DNA from 2 places in the Streptomyces sp. NBC_01808 genome. Region 1 is predicted to be linked to the other one. Evidence: predicted binding sites of a transcription regulator. Region 1 holds the regulator's gene; the other holds the start of a gene.
What was found. Region 1 encodes HrcA, which represses chaperone genes, less so after heat shock. Its sites were predicted from a motif close to TTNGCACTCNGNNNNNCNGAGTGCNAA; they were not measured.
Positions count from the first base shown of each region.

Region 1 (4,503 bases):
CGGCGGCGCGCAGCGGGGAGGTCAGGTGGTGGACCTGGGGGTAGGCGGCGGGGGCGTACGGGCCGTGCTCGCGTACGAACCGGTTGACCAGCCCGCGCGCGGGGCGGCCGGAGAAGGCGCGGGTCAGCTCCGTACGCGTGAACACCCCCCCGGTGACGGCCCGCTTGTGCAGCGCGTTGGCGCCGGACTCGGGGCAGACCAGGAACGCGGTGCCGAGCTGCGCGGCGGCGGCGCCCGCGGAGAGCACCGCGGCGATCTGCCCGCCGCGCATCAGCCCGCCGGCGGCGATCACGGGCACATCGACGGCCTCCAGCACCTCGGCGAGCAGCGTGAGCAGCCCGCGGCCCACGTAGTCGTCCCGCGGATCGTTGCGGAAGCCGCCCTGGTGGCCGCCGGCCTCGACGCCCTGCACGCACACGGCATCGGCCCCGGCGGCCTGCGCGCGGCGCGCCTCGACGACGTTGGTGACGGTGACGACGGTGTACGTCCCGGCGCGGGCGAAGGCGTCGAGCACGGCCGCCTTGGGGCAGCCGAAGGTGAACGACACCAGCGCCACCGGCTCGTCCAGGAGTATCGCCACCTTGGCGTCGAAGGCGTCGTCCGTGCCGGCCTCGGCGTCCCCCAGCGCCGTGCCGTACCACTCGGCCTCGCCGGCCAACTGCTCCGCGTACGCCTCGATCTGGGCGGGGTCGGGCGGCGAGGGGGGCTGGGGCATGAACAGGTTGACGCCGAAGGGCCGGTCGGTGACGGCCCGCAGTTGGCGGATCTCCTCGTACATCGCCTCGGGCGTCTTGTACCCGGCGGCGAGGAACGCCAGGCCGCCGCCCTCCAGCACCCCGGCGGCGAGCTGCGGGCAGGATGCGCCACCGGCCATGGGCGCCTGCACGATCGGGAAGGTGAACAGATCGTTCAGCTCGGTGGGCATGGCTCAATCCTGTCATGCAGGTCGGACGCCGGCGGCCCGCGCCGGATCATGGAATCCGCGCGTCTTCACGCACCTGGGGACGGCTGGCGTCCCACCCGCAACACCCGTCGCACGGGCCGCACGGCGGCGGCCCGGCGAGGTCCCCGGCCGGGGAGCTAGCGGCCGCTCCAGGCGTCCTTCAGCCGCGAGAACAGCCCCTGCTGGCCCGGTTTGAACTGGCCCTGCGGGCGCTCCTCGCCGCGCAACTGGGCGAGTTGGCGAAGGAGCCGCTCCTGCTCCGGATCCAGCTTCTGCGGCGTCTCGACCTCCACGTGCACGACCAGGTCGCCCCGGCCGCCGCCGCGCAGATGCGTGACACCGCGCTGGTGCAGCGGAATCGACTGCCCCGACTGCGTACCGGGACGGATGTCGACCTCTTCCAGGCCGTCGAGCGTCTCCAGATTGACCTTCGTGCCCAGCGAGGCCGCCGTCATCGGGATCGTCACCGTGCAGTGCAGGTCGTCGCCGCGGCGCTGGAAGATCGGGTGCGGCAGCTCGCGGATCTCCACGTACAGGTCGCCCGCGGGGCCGCCGCCCGGGCCGACCTCGCCCTCGCCGGCGTGCTGGATGCGGGTGCCGGTGTCGACGCCTGCGGGGATCTTGACCGTGAGCGTACGCCGCGAGCGCACCCGGCCGTCGCCCGCGCACTCGGGGCACGGCGTGGGCACGACCGTGCCGAAGCCCTGGCACTGGGGACAGGGCCTGGAGGTCATGACCTGGCCGAGGAAGGACCGGGTGACCTGCGAGACCTCGCCGCGGCCGCGGCACATGTCGCACGTCTGCGCCGACGTGCCGGGCGCCGCGCCCTCGCCGTTGCAGGTGCCGCAGACCACCGCGGTGTCGACCTGGATCTCCTTGGTTGCGCCGAACGCCGCCTCCTCCAGCTCGATTTCGAGCCGGATCATGGCGTCCTGGCCGCGGCGGGTGCGCGAGCGCGGCCCGCGCTGGCCCGCCTGGCCGAAGAAGGCGTCCATGATGTCGGAGAGGTTGCCGAAGCCGCCGGCGCCGAAGCCGCCGGCCGCGGCGCCGTTCTGCGACAGGGGGTCGCCGCCGAGGTCGTAGATCTGCTTCTTCTGCGGATCCGACAGCACCTCGTAGGCGGCGTTGATCTCCTTGAACCGCTCCTGGGTCTTCGGATCGGGGTTCACGTCCGGATGCAGCTCGCGGGCGAGTCTGCGGAACGCCTTCTTGATCTCCTCCTGCGACGCGTCACGTCCGACGCCGAGGACCGCGTAGTAGTCCGTAGCCAACTATGACTCCGCCAGGATCTGTCCGACGTACCGTGCCACTGCGCGTACCGCTCCCATCGTTCCGGGGTAGTCCATGCGGGTAGGTCCGACCACGCCGAGCTTGGCGACGGCTTCACCGGTGTCGCCGCCTGAACCGTATCCGACGGAGACGACCGAGGTGGAGGTGAGCCCCTCGTGGTCGTTTTCATGGCCGATACGCACCATCACGCCCGGTTCCTTCGCCTCCCCGAGCAGCCGCAGGAGCACCACCTGCTCCTCCAGCGCCTCCAGCACCGGCCGGATGGTGAGCGGGAAGTCGTGGTCGAAGCGGGTGAGGTTGGCGGTGCCGCCGATCATCAGCCGCTCCTCCGTCTCCTCCACCAGCGTCTCCAGCAGCACCGACAGCACGGTCTGCACCGTGCCGCGGTCGTCCGCGGGGAAGGGCTCCGCCAGGTCGGCGACCAGCCGCGGCACGTCGGCGAACCGGCGGCCGACGACGCGGCTGTTGAGCCGGGCGCGCAGGTCGGCGAGGGAGTCCTCGCTGAACGGCGCCGGGCAGTCGATCATGCGCTGCTCGACCCGGCCGGTGTCGGTGATGAGCACGAGCATCACGCGCGCGGGGGCGAGTTGGAGCAGCTCGACGTGGCGCACGGTCGAGCGGGTCAGCGACGGGTACTGCACCACCGCCACCTGCCGCGTCAACTGCGCCAGCAGCCGCACCGTGCGCCCGACGACGTCGTCGAGGTCGACGGCGCCGGACAGGAAGTTCTGGATCGCCCGCCGCTCGGCCGTGCTCAGCGGCTTGACGTCGGCGAGCTTGTCGACGAACAGCCGGTACCCCTTGTCGGTGGGGATACGGCCGGCGCTGGTGTGCGGCTGGGCGATGAACCCCTCGTCCTCCAGGGCGGCCATGTCGTTACGCACCGTGGCCGGGGAGACACCCAGGTGATGCCGCTCGGTGAGCGCCTTGGAGCCGACCGGCTCCTCCGTGCCCACGTAGTCCTGGACGATGGCGCGCAGCACTTCGAGCCGGCGCTCGCTGAGCATGCTGCCCACCTCCGTACTCGGGGTCCCGTCCGGTCGTTCCGCCGCTGGCACTCGACGGCGGGGAGTGCCAGGGTTCCGGGCCAGTGTACGGCCGGGTAGGGCAGCCCGGGCAAGGCGGCCTGTCAGGTTATAGCGTCGGGGTATGGGTGGCGGTTGGGAAGAGCTCGCCCCGGACGTCCTGCGGCGCCGGCTGCCCCGCTGGGACGCGACGGCGGGCGCGGTGGGCGGGGCGGAAGGCGTGCTGCTCGTGGACACGGGCGCCTCGCTGCGGGAGGGCGCGGAGCTGCGGCGGGCCGTACGGGACCGCTTCGGCCGTCCCGTGACCCGTATCGCGCTCACGCATCCGCACTTCGACCACGTGCTCGGCACCGCCGCCTTCGCCGGCGCCGAGGTCTACGGCCCGGCGGGCATGGCCGCGCACCTGCGCGGCGCCGGCGCGGACGAGCTGCGCGCGGACGCCGTACGCCACGGGCTGAACCGCGACGCGGCGGCGGAGGCCGTCGACGTCCTGGTCGCCCCGCGGCACGCGGTCTCCGGCACGTACCCGCTGGACCTCGGGGGCGGCCGGGAAGTGCTGCTGGCCGAGCTGGGCGCGGCGCACTCGTCGCACGACATGGCGGTCTACGTCCCGGGCCGCCCGGCCGTCGTCTTCTGCGGCGACCTGGTCGAGGAGTCGGGCCCCCCGCAGGCGGGCCGGGACGCGGACCCGGCCCGCTGGCCGGCGGCGCTGGACCGGCTGCTGGAGCTGGGCGGTTCCGGGGCGGTGTACGTGCCGGGGCACGGGGCGGCGGTCGGGGCGGACTTCGTACGGGCCCAACGCGACGAGCTGGCGCGGCGCTTGTCGTAATCTCACTTCCGTGCGCCGCTACGACACCGACCTCACGCCCCCCTGGAAGAAGCCGCAGCAGCCCGCCCCCGAGGTGCCGGCGGAGCCGGACCTCGTGGTGGAGGAGGTGGCGACGGGCTTCTGCGGCGCGGTCATCCGCACGGAGAAGACCGCGGAGGGCCCGACGGTGACCCTGGAGGACCGCTTCGGCAAGCACCGGGTGTTCCCGCTGACGCCGCGGGGCTTCATGATCGACGGCAGGGTGGTGACGCTCGTACGTCCGGGCCGCCCCGCGTCGTCCTCGGGCCCTCTCCTGTCCGCCTCCGGCTCGATCGCGGTCCGCGACCACACCGCGCGCGTGGCCCGCGCCGGCCGCATCTACGTCGAGGGCCGCCACGACGCGGAGCTGGTGGAGCGCGTCTGGGGCCACGACCTGC
Region 1 covers NZ_CP109072.1:2,456,376-2,460,878, forward strand. Annotated here, with positions in the region: gene OG946_RS10420 (nitronate monooxygenase) at 1-925, opposite strand, end outside; gene dnaJ (molecular chaperone DnaJ) at 1,081-2,214, opposite strand; gene hrcA (heat-inducible transcriptional repressor HrcA) at 2,215-3,240, opposite strand; gene OG946_RS10435 (MBL fold metallo-hydrolase) at 3,383-4,087, shown strand; gene OG946_RS10440 (DUF3097 domain-containing protein) at 4,098-4,503, shown strand, end outside.

Region 2 (4,503 bases), 2.3 Mb from region 1:
GCGCAGCACGGCATCGAGGTCGTCGTGGGCCCCGAGCTGATCGCGGGGTCGACTCGGCTGAAGGCGGGCACGGCGCAGAAGCTCGTGCTCAACATGCTGTCGACGATCACGATGATCCGTCTCGGCAAGACGTACGGGAACCTGATGGTCGACGTGCGCGCCTCCAACGAGAAGCTGCGGGCCCGTTCGCGGCGCATCGTCGCGCTGGCGACGGGCGCGGGCGACGAGGAGGTGGAGGCCGCCCTCGCCGAAACCCACGGCGAGGTGAAGAACGCGATCCTCACCATCCTCGGCGGCGTGGACGGCAGCACGGCGGAGCGCCTGCTCGACGCCTCACACGGTCACCTGCGCGTCGCCCTGAAGTCCGCGACCGACGTGAGCTGAGCCCGGCGGCGGCGATAAGGGGTCGTTGACAGGAGGGTCCCCCAGCCGGCGCCGGCTGGGGGTACCAGACCGCCCCTCCCCCGACGGCGCCGCGGCCGCCGCCGCTGCGCGCCGACGCGCCGCCGCCGGGTGCCAACGCGCCCGAGGGCGGCACCCCCTGCGGGGTACCGCCCTCGGTTCGTCAGCCCGTCCGGCGACCGGCCGCGGCCGGTCGCCGGACGTACGGACTTCGCGATCCCGGATCAGAAGTCCATGTCGCCGCCGGGCATACCGCCCCCGGCCGCGGCCTTCTCCTTCTCCGGCTTGTCGGCGACGACGGCCTCGGTGGTGAGGAACAGGCCCGCGATCGACGCCGCGTTCTGCAGCGCGGAGCGGGTCACCTTGGCCGGGTCGAGGATGCCCTCGGCGATCATGTCGACGTACTCGCCGCTGGCGGCGTTGAGCCCGTGACCGGCGGTCAGGTTGCGCACCTTCTCCACCACGACGCCGCCCTCAAGGCCGGCGTTGACCGCGATCTGCTTCAGCGGGGCCTCCAGGGCCAGCTTCACGGCGGACGCGCCGGTGGCCTCGTCGCCCTGGAGCTCCAGCTTCTCGAAGACGTGGCCGGCCTGCAGCAGGGCCACGCCGCCGCCGGCGACGATGCCCTCCTCGACGGCCGCCTTCGCGTTGCGCACGGCGTCCTCGATGCGGTGCTTGCGCTCCTTCAGCTCGACCTCGGTCGCGGCGCCGGCCTTGATGACGGCCACGCCGCCGGCCAGCTTGGCGAGCCGCTCCTGCAGCTTCTCGCGGTCGTAGTCGGAGTCGCTGGCGTCGATCTCGGCCCGGATCTGGTTGACCCGGCCCTGGACCTGCTCGCTGTCGCCCGAGCCGTCGACGATGGTGGTCTCGTCCTTGGTGATGACGACCTTGCGGGCGCGGCCCAGCAGGTCGAGCGTGGCGCTCTCCAGCTTGAGGCCGACCTCCTCGGAGATGACCTGGCCACCGGTGAGGATGGCGATGTCGCCGAGCATGGCCTTGCGGCGGTCGCCGAAGCCCGGGGCCTTGACGGCGACGGACTTGAAGGTGCCGCGGATCTTGTTCACCACGAGGGTGGACAGGGCCTCGCCCTCGACGTCCTCGGCGATGATCAGCAGCGGCTTGCCGGACTGCATGACCTTCTCCAGGAGCGGCAGCAGGTCCTTGACCGCGCTGATCTTGGAGTTGGCGATGAGGATGTACGGGTCCTCCAGCTCCGCCTCCATGCGCTCCATGTCGGTGGCGAAGTAGGCGGAGATGTAGCCCTTGTCGAAGCGCATGCCCTCGGTGAGCTCCAGCTCCAGCCCGAAGGTCTGCGACTCCTCGACGGTGATGACGCCTTCCTTGCCGACCTTGTCCATGGCCTCGGCGATCAGCTCGCCGATCTGGGTGTCGCCGGCGGAGATGGAGGCGGTGGAGGCGATCTGCTCCTTGGTCTCCACGTCCTTGGCCTGCTCCAGCAGGGCAGCGGAGACGGCCTCGGTGGCCTTCTCGATGCCGCGCTTCAGCGCCATCGGGTTGGCGCCGGCGGCCACGTTGCGCAGGCCCTCCTTGACCAGGGCCTGGGCCAGGACGGTCGCGGTCGTCGTGCCGTCACCGGCGACGTCGTCCGTCTTCTTCGCGACCTCCTTGACCAGCTCGGCACCGATCTTCTCGTACGGGTCCTCGAGCTCGATCTCCTTGGCGATGGAGACACCGTCGTTCGTGATCGTGGGGGCGCCCCACTTCTTCTCGAGGACGACGTTCCGGCCCTTGGGGCCGAGGGTGACGCGGACGGCGTCGGCGAGCTGGTTCATGCCGCGCTCGAGGCCGCGCCGCGCCTCCTCGTCGAACGCGATGGTCTTGGCCATTGTGTTGAGTCCTCCCGGACAGGGGGGTCGTCTGTGTCCGGACCGCGCTGGCGCCCGCGACGGACGGTCCGCGACCCGCGTGGTTCCCTCCCACCCGGCGTACGGACCTCACCGAACCGGTCCCGTGCTGTCACTCTCACGGGGAGAGTGCTAACGCCAATGATTAGCACTCGCCCCCTGCGAGTGCAAGCGGGCAGGGGGTTCTCATGCGCAGAGCCGAACCGGACCGCGGCACCGCACAACAGGCCGCGGGAGGAGGCGGACACGGGAGGACAAAGGGGGCAGGAGCAGGGAGGAGCGCGGACAGCAGAGGGCCCGCACCCCGGAGGGTGCGGGCCGTCGCGAGTCGTCCGTGGTCGATGCCCGGCGCTCAGCCGCTGACGCGGACCATGTCTGCCTGCGGCCCCTTCTGACCCTGCGAGATCTCGAACTCGACCCGCTGGCCTTCCTCGAGGGTGCGGTATCCGTCCATCTGAATCGCGCTGTAGTGGACGAAGACATCCGCACCACCGTCGACCGCGATGAAGCCGTACCCCTTCTCCGCGTTGAACCACTTGACGGTGCCCTGAGCCATTCCAAACTCCCCTATTGCTGGCCCTTACACAGGACCGCACTCCGCGGACCCGGGTCAGACCTCACCCCCGGATACACGCCGGGGCGTGCGCCGGAACGCGTCGACCGCGGCTGAATGTATCCGCACAGATGCCCAGTGCAACAGGTCAATCGGACGAGAATTCTGCGGACACGCGATCGGTATTTTTCCGATCAATTTCCGCCATTCCCTGACAACTCGGGCAGGGCATAACTCACCATCACGACAATTAACTCTCCGCATTTGCACGGAACTTGTCGCGTTCTCATATGCGTGGAGCATGGGCCACGAGGGGGGAACGCCCCAACCCTATCGCGTGTCATGACATGCGAACGGCCCCACTCCGGATCAGTGGGGCCGCACGCGCGCAAGCGGGGTTCAGCAGCCTCCGGCGACCGCCGGAATGATCGAGACCCCGGCCCCCTCGGGAGTGGGAGTCTGCAGGCCATCGGCGAAGCGGACGTCATCATCGTTCACGTAGACGTTCACGAAGCGGCGCAGCTTGCCTTGATCGTCCAGCACCCGGCCGGCGATGCCGCGGTGGTGCTTCTCCAGGTCTTCGATCACCTCGGCCAGCGTCGCGCCCTCGGCGCTCACCTCTGCCCGCCCGTCGGTATACGTACGGAGGATGGTCGGAATTCGGACGTTCACGCTCATGATGCGAGGCCGGCCTCTCGGAAGGAGTCGAGTGTGGGACGAATGATCGCGCTCGGCCCCGTGGTGGGAGCGACCGCGTCGAGGGTCTTCAGACCGTCGCCCGTGTTGATCGCGACGGTGGTCTCGGCCGGGTCGATCCGGCCGTCCGCGACGAGCTTCGCCAGCACGCCGAAGGTCACGCCGCCCGCCGTCTCCGCGAACACGCCCTCGGTACGGGCCAGCAGCTTCACCGCGTCCACGACCTCGGCGTCCGTCACGTCCTCCACCGCGCCGCCGGTGCGGCGGGCGATGTCCAGCACGTACGGGCCGTCGGCCGGGTTGCCGATGGCGAGGGACTTGGCGATCGTGTCGGGCCGCACCGGACGTACCACGTCGTGACCGTCCTTGAAGGCCCGCGAGACCGGGGAGCAGCCGGCCGCCTGGGCGCCGAAGATCTTGTACGGGCGCTCCTCGACCAGCCCCGTCGCGATCAGCTCCTTCAGCCCCTTGTCGATCTTCGTGAGCTGGGAGCCGGAGGCGACGGGGATGACGATGTTGTCCGGGAGCCGCCAGCCGAGCTGCTCGCAGATCTCGTACGCGAGGGTCTTGGAGCCCTCCGCGTAGTACGGGCGCAGATTGACGTTCGTGAAACCCCAGCCCTCGCCGATCGGGTCGCCGATCAGCTCGGAGCAGAAGCGGTTCACGTCGTCGTACGTGCCCTCGATGCCGACGACGTCACCGCCGTAGACCGCGGCCATGACGACCTTCGCGTGCTCCAGGTCGTACGGGATGAACACGCACGAACGCAGTCCCGCCCGCGCCGCGGCCGCGCCGACCGCGCCGGCCAGATTGCCCGTGGAGGAACACGACAGGGTGGTGAAGCCGAAGGCGCGCGCCGCCTCGACGGCGATCGCGACGACGCGGTCCTTGAAGGAGTGCGTCGGGTTGCCCGAGTCGTCCTTGACGTGCAGCGCGCCCGTCACGCCCAGCTCGGCGGCGAGCCGGTCGGCGCGGTGCAGCCGGGTG
Region 2 covers NZ_CP109072.1:4,741,039-4,745,541, reverse strand. Annotated here, with positions in the region: gene murQ (N-acetylmuramic acid 6-phosphate etherase) at 1-384, shown strand, start outside; gene groL (chaperonin GroEL) at 627-2,249, opposite strand; gene OG946_RS20955 (cold-shock protein) at 2,620-2,823, opposite strand; gene OG946_RS20950 (MoaD/ThiS family protein) at 3,220-3,498, opposite strand; gene thrC (threonine synthase) at 3,495-4,503, opposite strand, start outside.
Region 2: a site for HrcA is predicted at 2,377-2,403, ahead of groL (chaperonin GroEL). Genes of this name have one in related genera too.